DNA from 3 places in the Mammaliicoccus sp. D-M19 genome. Region 1 is predicted to be linked to each of the others. Evidence: riboswitches for the same ligand, from Rfam matches in the RefSeq annotation. Region 1 holds a riboswitch; each other region holds the start of a gene.
What was found. A riboswitch is a leader RNA that binds a small molecule or an ion and turns the genes downstream of it on or off. The one in region 1 is predicted to bind S-adenosylmethionine.

Region 1 (6,965 bases):
CAATTATAGTATAAGAGGGAGGAAATATTATGTTAGACATAAGATTAATTAGGTCTGAACCGGAATTTGTTAAAGATAAAGTAGCCAAAAGAGGTGACGATCCAAAGGTCATCGATGAAATTTTAGAATTAGACAAAAAACGCCGTGAACTCATTGCTCAAACAGAAGAACTTAAATCACGTCGTAATAAAGTAAGCGGTGAAATTGCGCAGAAGAAACGCAATAAAGAAAATGCAGACGATGTTATTTTAGAAATGCGTCAAGTTGGCGATCAAATTAAAGAAATCGACCAAAATTTAAATCAATTAAATGAAGATGTTACGTACAGATTAGTAAGAATTCCTAATTTAATTAGTGATGAAACACCAGTCGGTAAAGATGAAGATGATAATGTAGAAGTACGTAAATGGGGTACACCACGTCAATTTGATTTTGAATCTAAAGCGCACTGGGATTTAGTTGAAAATCTTAAGATGGCAGACTTTGAAAGAGCTGCTAAAGTATCAGGTGCACGCTTCGTATTCTTAACAGGCAAAGGTGCACAACTTGAAAGAGCACTTATGAACTTCATGGTAACAATGCATACAACGCAACATGGTTATACTGAAATGATGGTGCCTCAACTTGTAAACGCAGATTCTATGTTTGGTACTAGCCAATTGCCTAAATTTGAAGAAGATTTATTTAAAGTAGAAAAAGAAGGATTATATACAATTCCAACTGCTGAAGTACCTTTAACAAACTTCTATCGTGATGAAGTGTTACAAGATGAACAATTCCCAATTAAATTTACAGGGCAATCTGCATGTTTCAGAAGCGAAGCTGGATCAGCAGGTAGAGATACAAGAGGTTTAATTAGATTACACCAATTTAATAAAGTTGAAATGGTGAGATATGAAAGACCTGAAGATTCATTTAAAGCACTAGAAGAATTAACTCAACACGCTGAAAATATTTTACAAGCTTTAGAATTACCATACAGAACTGTGAACTTATGTACAGGGGATATTGGATTTGGAAGTTCTAAAACATATGATATAGAAGTATGGCTACCAAGTTACAACGATTATAAAGAAATCAGTTCATGTTCAAATATGACAGATTTCCAAGCACGAAGAGCAAATATAAGATTTAAACGAAGCAAAGATGCGAAACCAGAATACGTACACACACTAAACGGAAGTGGATTAGCAGTAGGTCGTACATTTGCTGCAATCGTTGAAAACTACCAAAATGAAGACGGTACAATCACTGTACCTGAAGTATTAGTACCATTTATGGGCGGCTTAAAAACAATTGAATTATAAGTGAGTTAAATCTCACAAAAAGGGTAATCATATATTGGTTACTCTTTTTTTGATTTAATGCTTGAATATACTTTTTATATTTGATATACTAAGTATACAAAATAAATAAAGGGAGTTTTGACAGATGACTAATTTCAATTTCGACAAAGCACACAGTAGTTTAGAATTTACAGTAAAACATTTAATGGTATCTCGCGTTAAAGGTACTTTTGAAGATTATAACGTAGAAGTATCAGGAGATATTAATGACCTTTCTACATTAAAAGCAACAGTTACAATAAAAGCAGATTCAATCAATACTAAAAACGCTGACCGTGACGCTCACTTAAAATCAGCTGACTTCTTTAGTGCAGATGAAAATCCAAATATTACATTTGAATCAAAATCAATCAGTGAAGATTCAATTACAGGTGATTTAACAATCGCTGGCGTAACACACGAAGAAACATTTGACGTTGATTTCAACGGCGTAAGTAAAAACCCATTAAATGGTGAAACAGTAACAGGTTTCGCAGTAACTGGTAAAATCGACCGCGAAAAATACGGCGTATCATTTAACCAAGCATTAGAAACTGGTGGCGTGATGATCGGTAGAGATGTTAAATTCGAGGCAAGTGCAGAATTCGGTTTAAGTGAATAATTTATATAGATAATCAAACAGTAGAAATTCATTCAATTGAATTTCTGCTGTTTTTTATATGGTTTGAGATATAAATATAAGTGCACGAAGACTGAGAGATATCGTGCGCTAAGGTACAAAATCAAGGTATAACGCACGAAGACTTGATCATCTATGGCCATCTAAGCCCAAATGATTAATCCAGTATCAAATTGATTAATTATTTTCCGAATATTTAATCAAGTGTTATTGATAAAGTAATATAGGTATGATAAAACTAATACATATTAAAATTCTTTAGAGGTAAGTAAGATTGAGGTTAGACAAACGTTAGACTTACCTTTAACTGTAGATTGGAGGCATCGTTGTGACAAGTACGAGTATTACGAATAAAGGTTTGTTCCTTCAAGGTGTTAAAGATTGTATACCAACTATGCTTGGATACTTTAGTGTTGCATTAGCTTTTGGTATCGTCGGTATTTCATCTGGTTTATCTATTTTGGAAATTGCATTGTTGTCTATTTTTGTCTATGCGGGTGCTGCTCAATTTATTATATGTGCGTTGGTCGCCATCCACTCCCCTATTTCAGCAATTCTATTGACGGTATTTTTTGTTAACTCAAGAATGTTTCTTCAAAGTTTGGCTTTAGTCCCAGCATTTAAAGGAAATGGTTTTTGGTCGAATATAGGAATAGGCACACTTGTAACGGATGAGTCATTCGGTGTTGCGATTACGAAATATGTGAAAGAGAAATCGCTCAATGCGACTTGGATGCATGGTTTAAATATTTCAGCTTATTTATTATGGATTGTCACATCTATTATTGGCGGTTTAGTCGGTAACTTAATACCTAAACCTGAAATGTTTGGCCTCGATTATGCTTTAACAGCGATGTTTATATTTTTATTAATTGCTCAGTTTGAAACGATACATAAAAGCAAAGTCTTAGTATATCTTTATTTAATATTATTAACGATTGTATGCATGCTTATTCTGACATTATTTATGCCAACTTATTTATCCATTATTGTGTCGACAATTATTGCTTCTGTCGTAGGGGTGGTGTTTGATAAATGAGTATATCGATGTATTTAATTTTAATTACGATAAGTTGTTTTGTTTTAACTTGGATTATCCGTGTTTCTCCATTTGTATTGTTATCAAAAGCGGACTTACCTGAAAGTGTGATCAAGTGGTTACAATATGTGCCGGTATGTCTCTTTACGGCATTAATACTAGAAGGCATGTTAAATCAAGAAGGCAATGCGGGGTTTACGTTAAATTTTGAGAGTATTATAGTCGCGATACCAACAATTCTAATAGCACTCATATTTAAAAGTTTAACGATTACAGTTATAGCTGGTATGTTTATTATGGCGATTGTGAGATTAGTCTTTTAATTTCATTCGTTAACTTATTGAAAGAAATGCTCATTTCTAGTATTCTTAATATAAATTACATAGCAAAGCTTATTCAGAGAAGTTGAGGGAATTGGCCCGACGACACTTCAGCAACCGGTCATAATAGATACGGTGCTACTACCAACGAGTATACTCGCATAATAAGGATGATGAGGACTTCTTACTTCTTTGACGAGTAAGAAGTCTTTCAATTTAAATAAGAGGGGGGTTTTAATGTGATTATTTCTCGAGAAACAGGCATAGTAGATCTTGGACATTTTGAAACAGAATCTGGTGAAGTGATTGATAACTTGAAACTTCAATATGAGTATGTGGGTTATAAAGGCCAGCCACTCGTTGTAGTTTGTCATGCGCTAACAGGCAACCATTTAACATATGGTGATGATGAGCATGCAGGTTGGTGGCGTGAAATTATAGATGGCGGTTACCTTTCAATTAATGATTATCAATTTATAACATTTAATGTAATTGGCAGTCCTTATGGATCAAGTTCAAGATTGAATACTCCAAATTTCCCGGAACATTTGACGATGAGAGATGTTGCGAAAGCAAACATATTAGGATTGAAACAATTTGGCTATGAAAAAATTGATGTATTAATTGGTGGCTCTTTAGGTGGTATGCAAACGTTAGAAATGCTTTATGACGGTTCGATTGAAGTGAAAAAAGCAGTCATATTAGCTGCTACAGAGAAGACTTCATCATATAGTAGAGCGTTTAATGAGATTGCAAGACAAGTCATTCATATGAACGGACAAGATGGTTTAAGCATCGCAAGACAACTTGGCTTTTTAACGTATCGTTCAAGTAAAGATTACGAATCAAGATTTTCTGCAGATGATGTTGTAAGCTACCAAAAATATCAAGGCAATAAATTTAAAGAAGTATTTAACAAAGACTGCTATTTAACATTGTTAGATGTTTTAGACAGTCACGACATATTTAGAGGACGAGATGATGTTGAGGAACGTCTACTTCAACTAGAAACGAAAGTATTAACATTAGGATTTGCGGATGATTTATTATATCCAGATGACCAAGTGAGAGCTTTAGGTCGATTCTTTAAGTATCATAGACATTTCTATGTGCCAGACAACGTGGGCCATGATGGGTTTTTATTGAATTTTGGAGATTGGGCACCTAACGTTTATCATTTCTTAAAATTATATAAATTTAAAGCACGCTGATATCAACTTAAAAGTCACCTACATTGTTTTAAAGGATAAAAATCTGTAAAATAGAGAAAGATGTTTAATTTAGATTGGGAAGTGAAAAATTTGTCTTTTAAAGTCGATATAAAAGCGACAATCATAGCAACACTTATACTAGTTCTAAGTGCCGCTATTATAAACTTTGTACCATTATTAGCAATATTGATCATACCATTTATTACGATACCAGGAACGATTCTTTGGTATCGCTCTAAACCGTCCTTTTTTGTGACGGTTGTCATAACGTTATGTGCAACTGTGTTATTTAATCATGTATTCTTATTAACTGCCATGACACTTGTTATTTTTATGAGTGTATTTATTGGGCAGTTACTTATTGAGCGTACATCTAAAGAACGTATTTTGTACTTAGTGACAACATTTATGAGTATTTTAACGATAGGTAGTGTGTTAATTTTACAAATTACGGGAAACTTACCTTTAACGAGCAAGTTCTTTAATCAGTACCATGATGTATTAGTGTCGTATTTTCAAATGGGTGGTAATATAACAACTGAAATTGAAGAATCTTTACAAGTTTCATTAGAAATATTACAAGCGAGCATTCCTGGGTATATAGTATTATGGGTATTCTTATTTGTGCTTGTGAATTTAGTTGTGACGTTTCCGATTTTAAGAAAATTCAAAGTCGCAACACCTGTGTTCAGACCATTATTTATGTGGCAAATCAACAGAAGCGTTGCATTCGTTTTTGTGATTACAGTACTTGTGAGCTTGTTTGTCACGAAAGATAATGTAGTGGCGTATGGCATAGTCACTAACTTACAATTTGTGTTAGAATGGGTTATATTTATACAAGCATTATCGTTGTTCCATTTATTTGTAAAAGTTAAAAAATTACCAATTATAGTAGGTGTCATCATCTTTGTATTGGCATTTATATTTAAACCATTTGCGTACTTATTCGGATTAATGGATATTTGGTTTAACTTGAAACAACGTATAAAAAAGTAAATTGAGGTGAGTTTATGAACCGTCAATCTGTTAAAAAAGCCCTAATATTTCCGTACATTATTATGATGATATTAGCTTTGGTGCTAGTCGTATTCAGTTTTTTTAATTCAATATTTTGGGCGATTATTTCGACGGTTGCTACGATAATTCTAATTGCAGTAAGCATATTTTTTGTTAGACAGAGCTTTTTGAAATTAGATTTATATATTGGGAGTTTAGCCGGTAGAATTACGAAAAGTAAAACAAGTGCAGTCAGTGACTTACCAATAGGCGTCATATTATTAGACAAAAATGACCATATCGAATGGATTAATAATTTTGTTAATAAACGATTAGAACGAGACGTTTTAGACGAACCAATTAACGAAGTATTTCCGAATATCTTAAAAAGATTAGAAAATACTTCAGAAGTAGAGATTGAAGAAGGATCATACAAATATAAAGTCACTTATACTGAAGATGAACAGTCTATTTATCTGTTTGATATTACTGAATCTTCCCGTGTATATGAATTATATGAAAATGAAAAACCAATCATAGCAACTATTTTCTTAGATAACTTTGATGAAATTACACAGAACATGAATGACTCTCAACGTTCAGAAATCAATAGTCTGATTACAAGTGTTATAGATGACTGGTCATCACGTTATCAATTGTTTATTAAACGTTATAGTGCTGATCAATTTATAGCGTTATTAAACAAGAGTATATTAGAAGATATCGAAACGTTGAAATTCAACTTATTAGATGATTTAAGAGATAAGACAAGAGACATCGGTCACCAATTAACACTGAGTATCGGTATTGGTGAAGGTAGTGAGAACTTAATTGAGCTAGGTGAACTTTCACAATCAAGTTTAGACTTAGCACTCGGCCGTGGTGGTGACCAAGTAGCCATTAAAAATAGTAATGGTAACGTGAGATTCTACGGCGGTAAGACTGACCCGATGGAAAAAAGAACGAGAGTACGTGCGCGTGTGATATCCCATGCGTTACGAGATATCTTAATTGAAGGCGACAAAGTGATCATTATGGGTCATAAATCACCAGATATGGACGCAATCGGTGCAGCAATCGGTGTATCACGTATTGCGAAGATGAATAATCTTGAGTCATATATTGTATTAAACGATTCGGATATTGATAGTACATTAGAACGTGTGATGGCTGAAATAGACGAGAAGCCTGATTTGAAAGAAAGATTTATTACATCAGAAGAAGCTTGGCATGAAATGACACCTCGTACAACACTCGTTGTCGTGGATACACATAAACCTGAACTTGTAATTGATGAGAACTTGCTTAATAAAGCAAATAGAAAAGTCGTTATTGACCACCATCGTCGAGGCGAAAGTATCATCTCAAGTCCATTACTTGTTTATATGGAACCTTATGCAAGTTCAACAGCTGAGCTTGTTACAGAGTTGT
Region 2 (6,965 bases), on a different contig from region 1:
AGAACATTCAGTATTAGTTGCTGGAGGTGAGCATAAAATCGCTTCTATTAGAGGTGCACTTGAAGGTAAATTGAGTAATATTTTAATTACGGATCAATACACTGCACAGGCGTTATTAGATTAGTGAACAATATTTCAGTTATCGTTTTACAAATGTTCAACAACATTATATAATAGAGTTAATCAAAAAAATATTAGGAGGATTCAACATGTCATTAGCTAAATATATCGATCACACAGCATTAAAACCAGATACGACTTTGGAACAAATTGACGCTTTATTAAGTGAAGCGAAAGAATATGGATTCAAATCAGTATGTGTCAATCCTACACACGTTGCACATGCCAAGAAAGCATTAGAAGGGACAGATGTACTTGTATGTACAGTAATCGGATTCCCTCTTGGAGCTAACACAAGTGAAGTTAAAGCATTTGAAACAGAAGATGCAATTAAAAAAGGTGCTTCAGAAGTAGATATGGTTATCAACATTGGTGCATTAAAAGACGGCAGAGATGAAGATGTTAAAAAAGATATCGAAAGTGTTGTTTCAGCAGCTAACGGTGTAACAACTAAAGTTATCATTGAAACTTCATTATTAACAGATGCTGAAAAAGTGAGAGCATGTGAACTTGCTGTTGCAGCAGGTGCTGATTTTGTTAAAACTTCAACAGGATTTTCAACTGGTGGTGCAACTGCAGAAGATATTAAATTAATGCGTGAAACAGTTGGTCCTGATTTAGGCGTAAAAGCTTCTGGTGGTATCCGTTCATACGAAGATGTTAAAACAATGATAGATAATGGTGCAACACGTATTGGTGCTTCAGCAGGCGTTAAAATTTTAAAAGGTGAAGCGTCAGATTCAGATTACTAAAATTAATGGTACTTGAAATAGTACCTTTAATTTTTAAGATTAAGGTAAGCGTATTCATACAAAAATTGGAGGGTATTAACGATGAGAATGGTTGATGTAATTGCAAAGAAACGTGACGGGAAAGAATTAACGAAAGAAGAAATTGAATTTTTTGTTAAAGGATATACTGCAGGCGATATTCCGGATTACCAAGCGTCTAGTTTAGCAATGGCTATATATTTTCAAGATATGACAGATGAAGAACGTGCAAACTTAACAATGGCTATGGTTGAATCAGGGGATCAAATTGATTTATCTGAAATTGAAGGTATTAAAGTTGATAAGCATTCTACAGGTGGTGTAGGTGATACAACTACACTTGTACTTGCACCTTTAGTAGCAGCATTAGACGTACCAGTCGCAAAAATGAGTGGACGTGGTTTAGGTCATACAGGTGGTACAATTGATAAACTTGAAGCAGTTGAAGGGTTCCATGTTGAAATTAGTGAACAAGAATTTATTGATTTAGTGAATAAAGATAAAGTAGCCGTAATCGGTCAAACAGGTAACTTAACACCTGCAGATAAAAAGCTATACGGCTTACGAGATGTAACAGGTACAGTTAATTCAATTCCATTAATTGCATCTTCAATTATGAGTAAGAAAATTGCAGCAGGTGCTGATGCGATTGTCTTAGATGTTAAGACTGGTGCAGGTGCATTTATGAAGACGATTGAAGATTCTGAGTTACTTGCACATGCAATGGTTAAAATCGGGAATAATGTAGGTAGAAATACAATGGCGATTATTTCTGATATGAGCCAACCTTTAGGAAGAGCAATTGGTAACGGCTTAGAAGTGAAAGAAGCTATCGATACATTAAAAGGTGAAGGTCCAGAAGATTTAACGGAACTTGTATTAACTTTAGGTTCTCAAATGGTTGTATTAGCTAAGAAAGCTGAAACTTTAGATGAAGCGAGAGAAAAACTTTTAGAAGTGATTTATAACGGTAAAGCTTTAGAAAAATTCAAAGTATTCCTTGAAAATCAAGGTGGAGACGGTTCTGTAGTAGATGACGTAACGAAATTACCACAAGCTCAATATACTTTCGAAGTTAAAGCTGAAACTTCAGGTTACGTATCACATATCGTTGCAGATGAAATTGGTGTTGCTTCAATGCTTTTAGGTGCAGGAAGAGCAACAAAGGATGATATAATTGACTTAGCAGTTGGTTTAGTATTAAATAAAAAAGTTGGCGATAAAGTTGAAGCGGGTGAATCGTTAGTAACGATTTACGCAAATCAAGAAGATGTTAAAGATGTAGAAGCTAAAATTTTAGAAAACATCACAATTTCTGACGAACAAGTTAAACCAACATTAATTCATAAAGTGATTACAGATTAGGAGTGTGTCAAATGACAAACCGATTTAAACGTATTCATTTAATCGTAATGGATTCAGTAGGTATTGGTGAAGCACCAGACGCTAAAGCATTTGGTGACGAAGGTTCTCATACATTAAAACATACACTTGAAGGTTTTAATGAAACATTACCAAACTTAGAAAAGTTAGGCTTAGGCAATATAGCAGACTTACCAGTAGTTCAAAAAGTATCAAATCCAGAAGCATTCTATACTAAATTAAGTGAAGCTTCAGTTGGTAAAGATACAATGACTGGACATTGGGAAATCATGGGTCTAAATATTGATAAACCTTTTAAAGTCTATCCAGAAGGCTTCCCAGAAGAATTGGTGAAAGAAATTGAATCAATTACTGGTAGAAAAGTTGTTGCAAATAAACCAGCATCAGGTACTGCAATTATCGATGAATATGGCAAGCATCAAATGGAAACTGGAGATTTAATTGTATACACTTCTGCAGATCCAGTGCTACAAATTGCAGCACATGAAGATATCATTCCTTTAGAAGAATTATATGATATTTGTGAGAAAGTAAGAGAGCTTACGAAAGATCCTAAATATCTAATAGGAAGAATTATTGCACGTCCATACGTTGGCGAACCAGGTAACTTCACTAGAACATCAAACAGACATGATTATGCATTGAAACCATTTGGTAAAACAGTTATGAATACTTTAAAAGATGCTGATTACGATGTCATTGCAATCGGTAAAATTAATGATATTTATGATAGTGAAGGTGTTACAAAAGCTATAAGAACAAAAGACAACATGGATGGTATGGATCAATTAATCGATGTTGTGAAAAGTGATTTCACTGGAATCAGTTTCTTAAACTTAGTTGACTTCGATGCATTATATGGTCATAGAAGAGATAAAGAAGGTTATGCAAATGCAATTAAAGACTTTGATAACCGATTAGAAAACTTACAAGCAGTATTAAATGAAGATGACTTAGTCATTATTACAGCTGACCACGGTAACGATCCAACTGCTCCAGGAACAGATCATACACGTGAATATGTACCATTATTAATGTATAGTCCAAGTATTAAAGAATATCATGAACTATCAGGTGATGATACATTCAGTTCAATTGGTGCAACAATAGCAGATAACTTTAATGTGACGTTACCTGAATTCGGTAAAAGCTATTTAAATGAGATGGGGATTAAGTAATGAATATAGTTAGACGATTATTTGGTATAGGATTTTCATTTGCAGGTGTCATGCATTTTGTGAGATCAAAAGGTTTTGAAGCAATCGTTCCAAACTATTTACCATTTAAAAAAGCAATTGTTTGGATAACAGGTGTGATGGAAATCGTATTTGGTATCATGTTAATTATCAAAAAACCAAGTAGCTTAATGAAAAAATTAATCGAATGGTTCTTACTAGCTGTATTTCCAGCGAATGTTTATATGGCGCAAAAGAACATCCCATTAAACGGTAAACAATTACCAAAATGGGCATTGTGGGGTAGATTACCACTACAATATGTGATGATTAAACTAGTACGAAAAATGTAATTTTTATATAGAAAGAGTTTGGGATATCGTATCCCAAACTCTTTTTTTATGTGAGGGTAAGTGTGATGTATGGATTAGTTGAATATAATGTTGGGGAGTTGGGTGTCGTTATTAGCAGTTTTGGCTGAAGGTGCAAATACTGGTGTCATTAGAAGTAAGTTTGGTGAGAAGTGCAAATAGTGATGCCGTTATTAGCAGTTTTGGTAAGAAGTGCAAATACTGGTGTCGTTATTAGCAGTTTTGGTAAGAAGTGCAAATACTGCTGTCGTTATTAGCAGTTTTGGCTAGAAGTGCAAATAAGGAGCTCCTTGTTTACAGTTCAGCCGAGATTTGTAACTAAGGCGTTCCATAGTAACACTTCAGCCGAGTTTTGTAACTAACGCTCCCGTTATGAACAAGTTTGGCGAGAAGTGTTCACAACAACTCCGTTATGAACAAGTTTGCTCAGAAGTGTCCGCAACGCACCGACATTTCAACATAAAAAAGCCCAGGACATGAATCCTGGGCTTTCCTCATTAATCTTCTTTAAAGATATTTTTCCAATTATCGCGTTCTGCTAAAAATTCTGTTGCTAATTGTTGTGCGCCTTCTAATGAATGACTTGCTGCCCAACCGCATTGTACTTCGTTACATGCTGGGACTTCTGTTGCTTGTTCTACATCTTTAAGTGTTGCTTCTAATATAGCAAGTACGTCATCATAATCGTCATGATTGATGAATGAAGCATAAAATCCTGTTTGACATCCCATTGGACTTACGTCTACCACTTTATCTGTATGGTTTCTAATGTTCTCAGCCATTAAATGTTCTAGGGAATGTAATGCAGGCATTTCCATATGTTCTTTGTTAGGTTGTTTAAATCGAATATCATATTTATGAATAACATCACCATTTTGTCCTTCTTTGATTCCCGCAAGTCTCACAAATGGTGCGTCTACTATCGTATGATCTAAATTAAAACTTTCAACATTCATTTTTGTCATGAAGATTCCTCCTTTGATTTCGGCATCATTATATCAAGTTAATTTTGAAAAAACAATCAATTCAGATTTCTTTTACTTTCTTTCTATGTTACTTTATAAGATAATATTAATAAATTATTCTGAAATTAGGTGATGAGATGGAGCGATTACGTGTAGTCCCATACGACAGTATATGGCAACACCTTTTTCTTGAAGAGAAAAAATATTTACAGTCGTTATTGAAAGAACATAGTATCAGCATTGAACATATAGGATCAACGGCTATTCCTGGATTATCTGCGAAGCCGATTATAGATATATTAATAGTTGTAAAAGATAGTAAATCGATTGATGAATTTACACATGAATTATCAGGTTTAGGATATGAATCTAAAGGAGAACGTGGTGTTATCGGTAATCGATATTTCAAAAAATATGATCAATACGGTGCAGTTTCTCACCATTTACATATTTATGATGAAGGTAGCCCACATATTTTAAGATTATTATCCTTTAGGGATTATTTAAGAACATTCAATGGTGAAAGAGAAAGATATAGTCGACTAAAGCACGACTTAGTGATTGAATTTCCTGATGACAGTGAACAGTACTATAAAGGCAAAGACAGCATGATTAAAGAATTTGAGAAAAAAGCAGAAAAATGGTACTTAAATTCCAATGATATTGCAACAAATCATTGACATATCCGAGTTAGACAGTTAGAATTAAATTCAAATTTCATACGAATTATCAAGAGAGACTGAGGGAAGGGCCCGATGAAGTCCAGCAACCTCCCATAATGGAAAGGTGCCAATTCCTGCAGTTTGTTACTGGAAGATAAAAGAACGATTGGCGCACTCCTTACAAAGTAGTGCGCTTTTATATTGGAAAGGTGAATCATTAATGAGTAACTTATCGCAAAATATTATTAATTATATAGAACAAAATAGACATTTATATTTATCAATGAGTCATCAAATTCATGAACGTCCTGAGTTAGGTAATGAAGAAGTATTTGCATCACGTTTATTAAGCGACCAATTAAAGAATCATCATTTTAAGATAGAGAAGAATATTGCGAAACATCCGACAGGTTTCATTGCAACGTATGACTCAGGAAAAGAAGGTCCAACTATTGCATATTTAGCAGAATATGATGCATTACCTGGTCTTGGTCATGCGTGTGGTCATAATATTATTGGAACCTCAAGTGTGTTAGCAGGTATCAGTTTGTCTAAAGTGATTGATCAAATCGGTGGCAAAGTTGTCGTGTTAGGTTGTCCTGCTGAAGAAGGAGGTATTAATGGTAGTGCTAAAGCAACTTATGTGAAAGCTGGGATTATCGATAATATTGATATTGCACTAATGGTTCATCCTGGCCATGAGACATACGTGACAGTGCCTTCATTAGCTGTAGATGTATTTGATGTTAAATTCTATGGACGAAGCGCTCATGCCTCTGAAAATGCTTTTGAAGCGGTTAATGCGTTAGATGCTATGTTATCTTTCTTTAATGGCGTGAGCATGTTAAGACAACAAATTAAAAAGACAGATAAAGTACACGGCGTTATATTAAATGGAGGTGAAGCAGCGAATATTATTCCTGATTTTACACATGCACGTTTCTACACACGTGCCACTTCACGTAAAGAATTAGATATCCTTACTGATAAAGTGAGGAAAATAGCTGAAGGTGCAGCTATACAAACAGGTGGTACATACGAATTAAGACCAATCCAAAATGGTGTAAATGAATTCGTGATTAATAAGCCTTTAGACGAATTATTTAGAAAGCACGCTGAACAAGTTGGTGAAGAAGTCATTGATGACGATTTTGGTTTTGGTTCTACAGATACGGGGAATGTAAGTCATATCGTACCGACTATACACCCACACATTAAAATTGGACCATCTAATTTAGTGGGCCATACGAAAGAATTTTGCCAAGCTGCTGCAAGTACAAAGGGCGATAAGGCATTAATTAATGGTGCTAAAATATTGGCCTCAATGGGATTAGAACTTATAGAGAATGTATCCCTTAGAAATGAAATCATTGAGCATCATCAAACATTAAGGGAGAACTTGTTATGAAAAAAGAATATAGGAAACCACTCAATTTAACGTTAAGAGATTTATATGAAGAAGATATTGTATATAATGCGAGACCTTCTTATGAAGATAATCCTTGGTTAAAAGCTGAAG
Region 3 (6,965 bases), on a different contig from region 1:
GTAGATAAATAGTTTTCAACGTATGTTAATTCTGCACTTTCTTCAGTTACGATAATCGCATGGTTGAAGAAACTTGCATCACTATCATCATGTAATACAACGTATTGAACAGGATCTTCTACAACAACATTTTTAGGTACATATACAAATACACCACCGTTAACTAATGCTGCGTGTAAAGCTGTTAATCTATGTTCATCAACTTTAACTGCGTCAGTCATGAAGTATTTTTGTACTAATTCACTATTTTCAATTAAAGCTGTTTTTAAATCTTTAATAACAACGCCTTGTTCGACTAATTTTTCATCTACTTTAGTAAAAGCAGGTGTATTATTATGTTGAACAATTAAGTTTGTAGCATTTTCAGTATCGATAATTTTACGAACTGATTCTGGTAAATTGTCGATAGTATCAAATGTTTCACTTGTAACAGCATGTGTTTTGAATGAATCAAAATCCCATCTGTCAATTTTTGTTTTGTCTGGTTTAGGCATTTCTAATGTATCTAATTTTTGAAAACTTTCTTTTCTTAAATCAGTCATCCATTGTGGTTCATTTTGAGATGCTGAATAATTAACTAAGTCTTCAACGTTAATATTTAACTTTGTTTCAGTTGCCATTTATACTCCTCCTACTTGACTATCATGATCATATATTATTCAGCGTTAATTGTTTCGTCTTCAATATTAAGTTCTTCTTTAATCCACTCGTAACCTTCTTCTTCAAGACGTTTTGCTAATTCTTCGCCACCTGATTTAACAACTCTACCTTGCATCATAACGTGTACAAAGTCAGGCGTAATATAGTTTAATAATCTTTGATAGTGAGTAATAATTAAACAACCAAAGTCTTCTCCACGCATTTTGTTAATACCTTTTGATACAACTTTTAATGCGTCAATATCTAAACCTGAGTCAATTTCATCTAAAATTGCAAATTTAGGTTCTAACATCATTAATTGAAGAATTTCGTTACGTTTCTTCTCACCGCCAGAGAAACCTTCATTTAGGTATCTTTGAGCCATATCTTGGTCCATTTCTAATAGATCCATTTGTTTATCTAATTGCTTAATGAATTGCATTAAGTTAATTTCGTCGCCTTCTTCACGTTTAGCGTTAATTGCAGAACGTAAGAAATCAGCATTTGTTACACCAGAAATTTCTGATGGGTATTGCATAGCTAGGAATAAACCAGCTTGTGCACGCTCGTCAACTTCCATTTCTAATACATTTTCACCATCAAGAAGAACTTCACCTTGTGTTACTTCATAACTAGGATGGCCCATGATTGCTGATGATAAAGTTGATTTACCAGTACCGTTAGGTCCCATGATTGCGTGGATTTCACCTTGTTTGATAGTTAAATCTACACCTTTAAGAATTTTCTTACCTTCGATTTCTACGTGTAAATCTTTGATTTCTAATATTGATGCCATATTATTTTTCCCTCCAGAGAATTTATTCACATTTAAAAAAGATAACCCTACATTATCTTTTCTAGTTTATAATAATTTTAATGTAACGTCAAAGTTTGCTGTGAATCTTTACCCTTAATATTATAACGTAGTTACACGGGCAAATAAACATTTTCGCTTTATTTATATAGAAGAAACTGTTCATATAAAGTATTTTTCTGAAATGTTTTTCAAATGATAATCATTTCAATTAATTCTCAATTTATAAATATTCTATTTCAACGTCTTCCGAATGCCTTTCTATCCAATATATACTATAATGATGATAAATAAATATGCAGTTTATGAAAGGAAAATTACATGAAACGCTATGAACAATTTGCATTCGTTATAAGTGCAATATGCGCATTTATACTTTTATTAAATTTAGTCAATGTTATTAATTTGAGTAGTCTCTTAAACACATTATTAACTGCTGCTACTATTATTACAATCGCTACATTCAACGTTAGGAATTACAGATTTGTCGGTATCATATTATATGCCATTGCGGTATTTATGCTGATTATTTATTTCTTTAACGGATATATTTAAGTTTTGATTATCTCACGATATTTACCAGTCTTCGTGCAGTTCGGCTTTATTTTTACCCCTTTCGCACGATATCTCTCAGTCTTCGTGCGTTTTGCCCTATTTTCGTACCCTTGCGCACGATATCTACTAGTCTTCGTGCAGTTGGTCCTAATTTTATACCCTTGCGCACGATATCTACCAATCTTCGTGCAGTTGGTCCTAATTTTATACCCTTGCGCACGATATCTACCAATCTTCGTGCAGCTTCCCCCATATTTTCATCCTTATCAAAACAAAAAGCAATCGACTCTCCATTTACCAAGGGAGAACGACTGCTTTTTATAAAATATTATTCATAAATTCGGTATGTTTGTCCGGAATGAATACCTTCTACACTTTTCAAGTATGCTTTAGCGGCTTTTTTAGCTGGGACTGCTTGATAACCTTTAAAGAAATCACCATAATCTTCGAGTGCTTCTTCAATTACATTTGGACTTACATTATTAATTCTTAAATCACGTTTTAATTCATATGCAGCTGATTTCACAAATGCTTGAATACCACCACCAGCCATTGCCGATGAAACGCCACCTTTGATTGGTTCGTCCATAATAACACCAGTTGTTAATGTGAAACTTCCACCATCATTAATATAATGTTGTCCGATCAGTACTAAGTTGATTTGTCCAAGTAATTTACTTGTAACTGCAACTTCATTTGATTCAGGTGTTAAGTCAGATAAATCATCAAAATTCGCTGCACCTGCAGTAGAAACAACTGCATCTACATTTTGAATTTGTTCAAACATTAACTTAATATCTTCTACATTCGACATATCCATTTGATAGTCACCTGAATTACGTCCAACTTTCACAACTTCATGTCCATTTGACGCAAGCTCTTCTGCCACTGCTGAACCAATAGTACCATTAGCACCAACTAATATAATCTTCATAATTTACCACCTTTTCATTTAATTAAATAAATTTTATCTATAAATGAAAGCATACACAAACATAATGTTCAAAGATGAGTAATTATACAAAAAACATCTAACCTTATGGCTAGATGTTTTTTCAAACTTATTACTTAGCTGCGATTACAGCTCCGTCGTATTTCTTGTTGATGAAGTCTTTAATTTCTTTAGATTGTAAGACTTTCATTAAAGCTTTAATTTGTTTGTCGTCTTTATGACCTTTTTGAACTGCAATTAAGTTTGCATATGGTGAATCTTTTCCTTCTACTGCAATTGAATCTTTAAGTGGATTTAATCCTTGTTCGATTGCAAAGTTAGAGTTGATGATTGTAGCGTCACCTTCGTCTGCTTGATAAGATTTAGGTAAAAATTCTGCTGATTGTTTATTGTTGAATTTAATATTTTTCTTGTTTTCTACAATATCATCAAATGTTGCGTCAACTGGTTTAACGCCATCTTTAATTTTGATTAGTCCTTCTTTAACGAAGAATGATAAGAATCTACCTTCTTCAGCTGGATTGTTTGAAACATAAACTGTTGCATTTTTTGGTAAGTCAGATAATTTTTTATATTTCTTAGAGTAAACTGCCATTGGCTCTAAATGTACGTTACCTGCTGATTCAATTTTATATCCTTTTTCTTTTGATTCAGTTTTTAAGTATGGTGTATGTTGGAAGAAGTTAGCATCAAGTTCACCTTTATCTAATAATTTGTTAGGTGTTGTGTAATCATTGATTGTCTTGATTTCTAAGTCATAACCTTCTTTTTTAAGAAGTGGTTTAGCTTCTTCTAAAATTTCAGCATGAGGTGCTGGTGATGCACCAATTTTAATTGTTTCGTTCTTTTCTTTCTTGTCGCCACTACCGCCACCACATGCTACTAGTACGACTGTTAAAATTGAAATAAATAATAACCCAAATACTTTTTTCATAAAAAACACTCCTTAACGTTTATCAATTCTTTTTACAATTAAATCTCCAATAAATTGGATGACAAAAACAATAATTAAAATAAAGATTGTTGAAATTAAAATGACGTCATTTTGATTTCGTGTAAATCCAGTTAGGTAAGCTAAGTTACCTAACCCCCCTGCACCAATTACACCGGCTATAGCAGTTGATCCAACTAAAGCAATAGCTGTAACTGTGATTCCCGATACTAAAGCAGGTAATGATTCTTTTATTAATACTTTTCGAACGACTGTCCAAGTAGTAGCACCCATTGAAACTGCCGCTTCAATAACACCTTTATCAATTTCTTTCATGCCGATTTCAACAAGTCGCGCATAAAATGGTGATGCACCAATAATCAATGCTGGTAAAGCGCCTTTAGGTCCACTAATTGTACCTAGTAAGATGTCCGTAAAAGGTAGTAATAATAATATTAAAATGATAAATGGAATAGCTCTAAATAGGTTCACAACAAATGAAACGATTGAATAGAATACACGTGAACTTTTAGATGTTCCTCTTGATGTTAAAAATAGTAAAGTTCCTAAGATTAATCCAAATACTAAAGTAAATACTGTAGAAATAATCGTCATATATAACGTTTCATACAATGCTTCCCATACAGCATCCCATCGTACGTTAGGCATCGTGACCATTTCTGTTATGATATCTCCAAATGATTTATTCACCTACGTTCACCTCTACTTTCACGCCTAGATTATTCAATTCTTGCTTAATTGCTTCTTTAGAATAATCTCCTTGAGGTAAATGAACGATCATATGTCCAAATGTACCATTTTGAGTTAATTTAACGTCACCTTCGATAACGTTAATATCGATATTATAAGTTTTTATAATTTTCGCTAACACTGGATCAGAACTTGTTCCACCAACGAAGTTTAATTTCCAAATTTCACCATTTGATTGTTCTTTCTTAAAGTCATGTAAAGTTCTTTGTAAATCATCTGCTTTAAGATCATCTTTAACGAATCGTTGTGTAACATAAGTTTGAGGGTTATTAAATACGTTAATAACTTCTCCCTCTTCAACAAACTTACCGTTCTCCATGACTGCTACGTGGTCACAAATTTTTCTAATGACATGCATTTCATGTGTGATTAATATGATAGTTAAATCCAGTTCTTTATTAATATCTACTAATAAATCTAATATTTCATCAGTAGTTTGCGGATCGAGTGCACTTGTTGCTTCGTCACATAATAAGACATGTGGATCATTAGCTAGTGCACGGGCAATACCAACTCTTTGTTTTTGCCCTCCTGATAATTGTGAAGGATATGCATTCTCGCGTCCTTCTAATCCAACTCTTTTAATGAGTGCCTTTGTTCTCTCATTAATTTCACTTTTAGATACACCAGCGATTTCTAATGGAAATGCGATGTTATCTTTAACTGTTCTAGACCAAAGTAAGTTGAAATGTTGGAAAATCATGCTTACTTTTTGTCTTTTTAATCTGAGGTCTTGCTTTGATAATTGACCGATATTCGCACCGTCTACAATTACTTCTCCCTCAGTTGGTGTTTCTAGGCCATTAAACATACGTATAAGCGTACTTTTACCTGCACCAGAAAAACCAATTACACCATATATACTTCCTTTATCTATGTTTAAGTCAACATGGTCAACAGCTGTTATGTTACCTTTTTTTGTTTTGAAAGTTTTAACAACTTTATTTAATTCGATCAAATCTGCTGCCTCCTAATCTCTAAATTAAAAACGCCTCACTCTTTAAAATAAGAGAAAGGCGTCAAAAATTGTCTTTCTCTCATCTCCAAAAGTTAACACTTTTTGTGAATTGGCACCATTTCATATTTATATGACGGTTGCCGGGCTTCAAAGGGCACATCCCTCCACCACTCTTGATAAGAGTTATTACGTATTTAATTAAATTCATACTATCATGATAAGTTTTTATCGTCAATAACTTTTTGAATATTCTCTACAATATACGGAACAGACTGAAAGGCATAAATGCGACGGATAACTTGATCTTTATGCATGATAAAAAGTACGGGTACTGACATGATTTCAAATTCTTTACAGAATTCTGGGTAAAAATTCAAGTCACACTTATTAATAGGTAATTGTGTCACTTGGTTTGCAATATCTAACATGCGTTCTGATATTTTGCACGTTCCACATGTTGGCGTATATCCAAATAATAAATGGATATCTTTATCAAAATGCTTGTATATATCGTTCAATATTTCTGTGTGTTTCATGGTAACGATACTTCCCTTTCAATACAAAATCATTCTTAACAATAAATCCATGATAGTTTAACACATTCGCTAAATATTGTCTTGGACAGCGCGCTACTTCAGAAAATGTAGAATCTATATAAATATGCTGACTTTCACTTGCATATTTCTTAAACCATTTTCTAATTTTCTTACCTTCTTTATCTTGATCTACTAAGACATATACTTGAGAACCATATATCTCTTCAAGTAGCTCATCCATTTTTTCGACACCCATCGTTCCATGGGTACAAATGATATGAACATGATCATTTAATACTTCTTCCACTCGTTTTTTATCAGAAATACCTTCTACGATTATAATCTTTTTAATCATCGCCATGAATATCACCTTCTACAAATGAGATAGTATTGCTGTTCAGTTTCATAATAAATATTTCAAAAAAACTCCATGACACATCAGTATCGTGGAGTTTAATGTTATGTTATTCACCTATCATTTCACTATAAGCGTCTGCATCTAATAATTCATCTAATTGAGCTTTATCAGATAGTTCAACTTTGACCATCCAAGCTTTATCATATGATGATTCATTAACAAACTCAGGGCTGTCTTCTAGTTCTTCGTTTACTTCAACGACTTTACCAGATAATGGTGCATATAGTTCAGAAACTGTTTTAACAGATTCTACACTACCGAATGAATCTCCACTAGTTAATTCGTCACCTTCTTCTGGCAACTCAACAAACACAATGTCCCCTAATTCTGATTGAGCAAAATCAGTAATACCGATAGTTACGATATCTCCATCTACTTTTACCCATTCATG

Region 2: another riboswitch for S-adenosylmethionine. It lies ahead of LQ675_RS08430 (M20 family metallopeptidase); the one in region 1 lies ahead of metX (homoserine O-acetyltransferase MetX).
Region 3: another riboswitch for S-adenosylmethionine. It lies ahead of LQ675_RS02925 (methionine ABC transporter ATP-binding protein); the one in region 1 lies ahead of metX (homoserine O-acetyltransferase MetX).

The regions. Positions count from the first base shown of each region.
Region 1 covers NZ_JAJNHW010000009.1:65,371-72,335, forward strand. Annotated here, with positions in the region: gene serS (serine--tRNA ligase) at 30-1,307, shown strand; gene LQ675_RS13245 (YceI family protein) at 1,432-1,947, shown strand; gene LQ675_RS13250 (AzlC family ABC transporter permease) at 2,360-3,004, shown strand; gene LQ675_RS13255 (AzlD domain-containing protein) at 3,001-3,327, shown strand; SAM riboswitch class I at 3,394-3,495, shown strand; gene metX (homoserine O-acetyltransferase MetX) at 3,567-4,535, shown strand; gene LQ675_RS13265 (DUF2232 domain-containing protein) at 4,617-5,534, shown strand; gene LQ675_RS13270 (DHH family phosphoesterase) at 5,549-6,965, shown strand, end outside.
Region 2 covers NZ_JAJNHW010000003.1:67,678-74,642, reverse strand. Annotated here, with positions in the region: gene LQ675_RS08465 (sugar-binding transcriptional regulator) at 1-124, shown strand, start outside; gene deoC (deoxyribose-phosphate aldolase) at 210-872, shown strand; gene LQ675_RS08455 (pyrimidine-nucleoside phosphorylase) at 954-2,255, shown strand; gene deoB (phosphopentomutase) at 2,267-3,451, shown strand; gene LQ675_RS08445 (DoxX family protein) at 3,451-3,801, shown strand; gene LQ675_RS08440 (S-ribosylhomocysteine lyase) at 4,317-4,784, opposite strand; gene LQ675_RS08435 (GrpB family protein) at 4,922-5,464, shown strand; SAM riboswitch class I at 5,508-5,607, shown strand; gene LQ675_RS08430 (M20 family metallopeptidase) at 5,667-6,854, shown strand; gene ldmS (L-aspartate--L-methionine ligase LdmS) at 6,851-6,965, shown strand, end outside.
Region 3 covers NZ_JAJNHW010000001.1:570,258-577,222, forward strand. Annotated here, with positions in the region: gene sufD (Fe-S cluster assembly protein SufD) at 1-620, opposite strand, end outside; gene sufC (Fe-S cluster assembly ATPase SufC) at 656-1,435, opposite strand; gene LQ675_RS02900 (hypothetical protein) at 1,775-2,008, shown strand; gene LQ675_RS02905 (hypothetical protein) at 2,061-2,261, opposite strand; gene LQ675_RS02910 (short chain dehydrogenase) at 2,337-2,942, opposite strand; gene LQ675_RS02915 (MetQ/NlpA family ABC transporter substrate-binding protein) at 3,073-3,894, opposite strand; gene LQ675_RS02920 (methionine ABC transporter permease) at 3,907-4,602, opposite strand; gene LQ675_RS02925 (methionine ABC transporter ATP-binding protein) at 4,595-5,620, opposite strand; SAM riboswitch class I at 5,697-5,803, opposite strand; gene LQ675_RS02930 (thioredoxin family protein) at 5,833-6,156, opposite strand; gene LQ675_RS02935 (toprim domain-containing protein) at 6,113-6,517, opposite strand; gene gcvH (glycine cleavage system protein GcvH) at 6,621-6,965, opposite strand, start outside.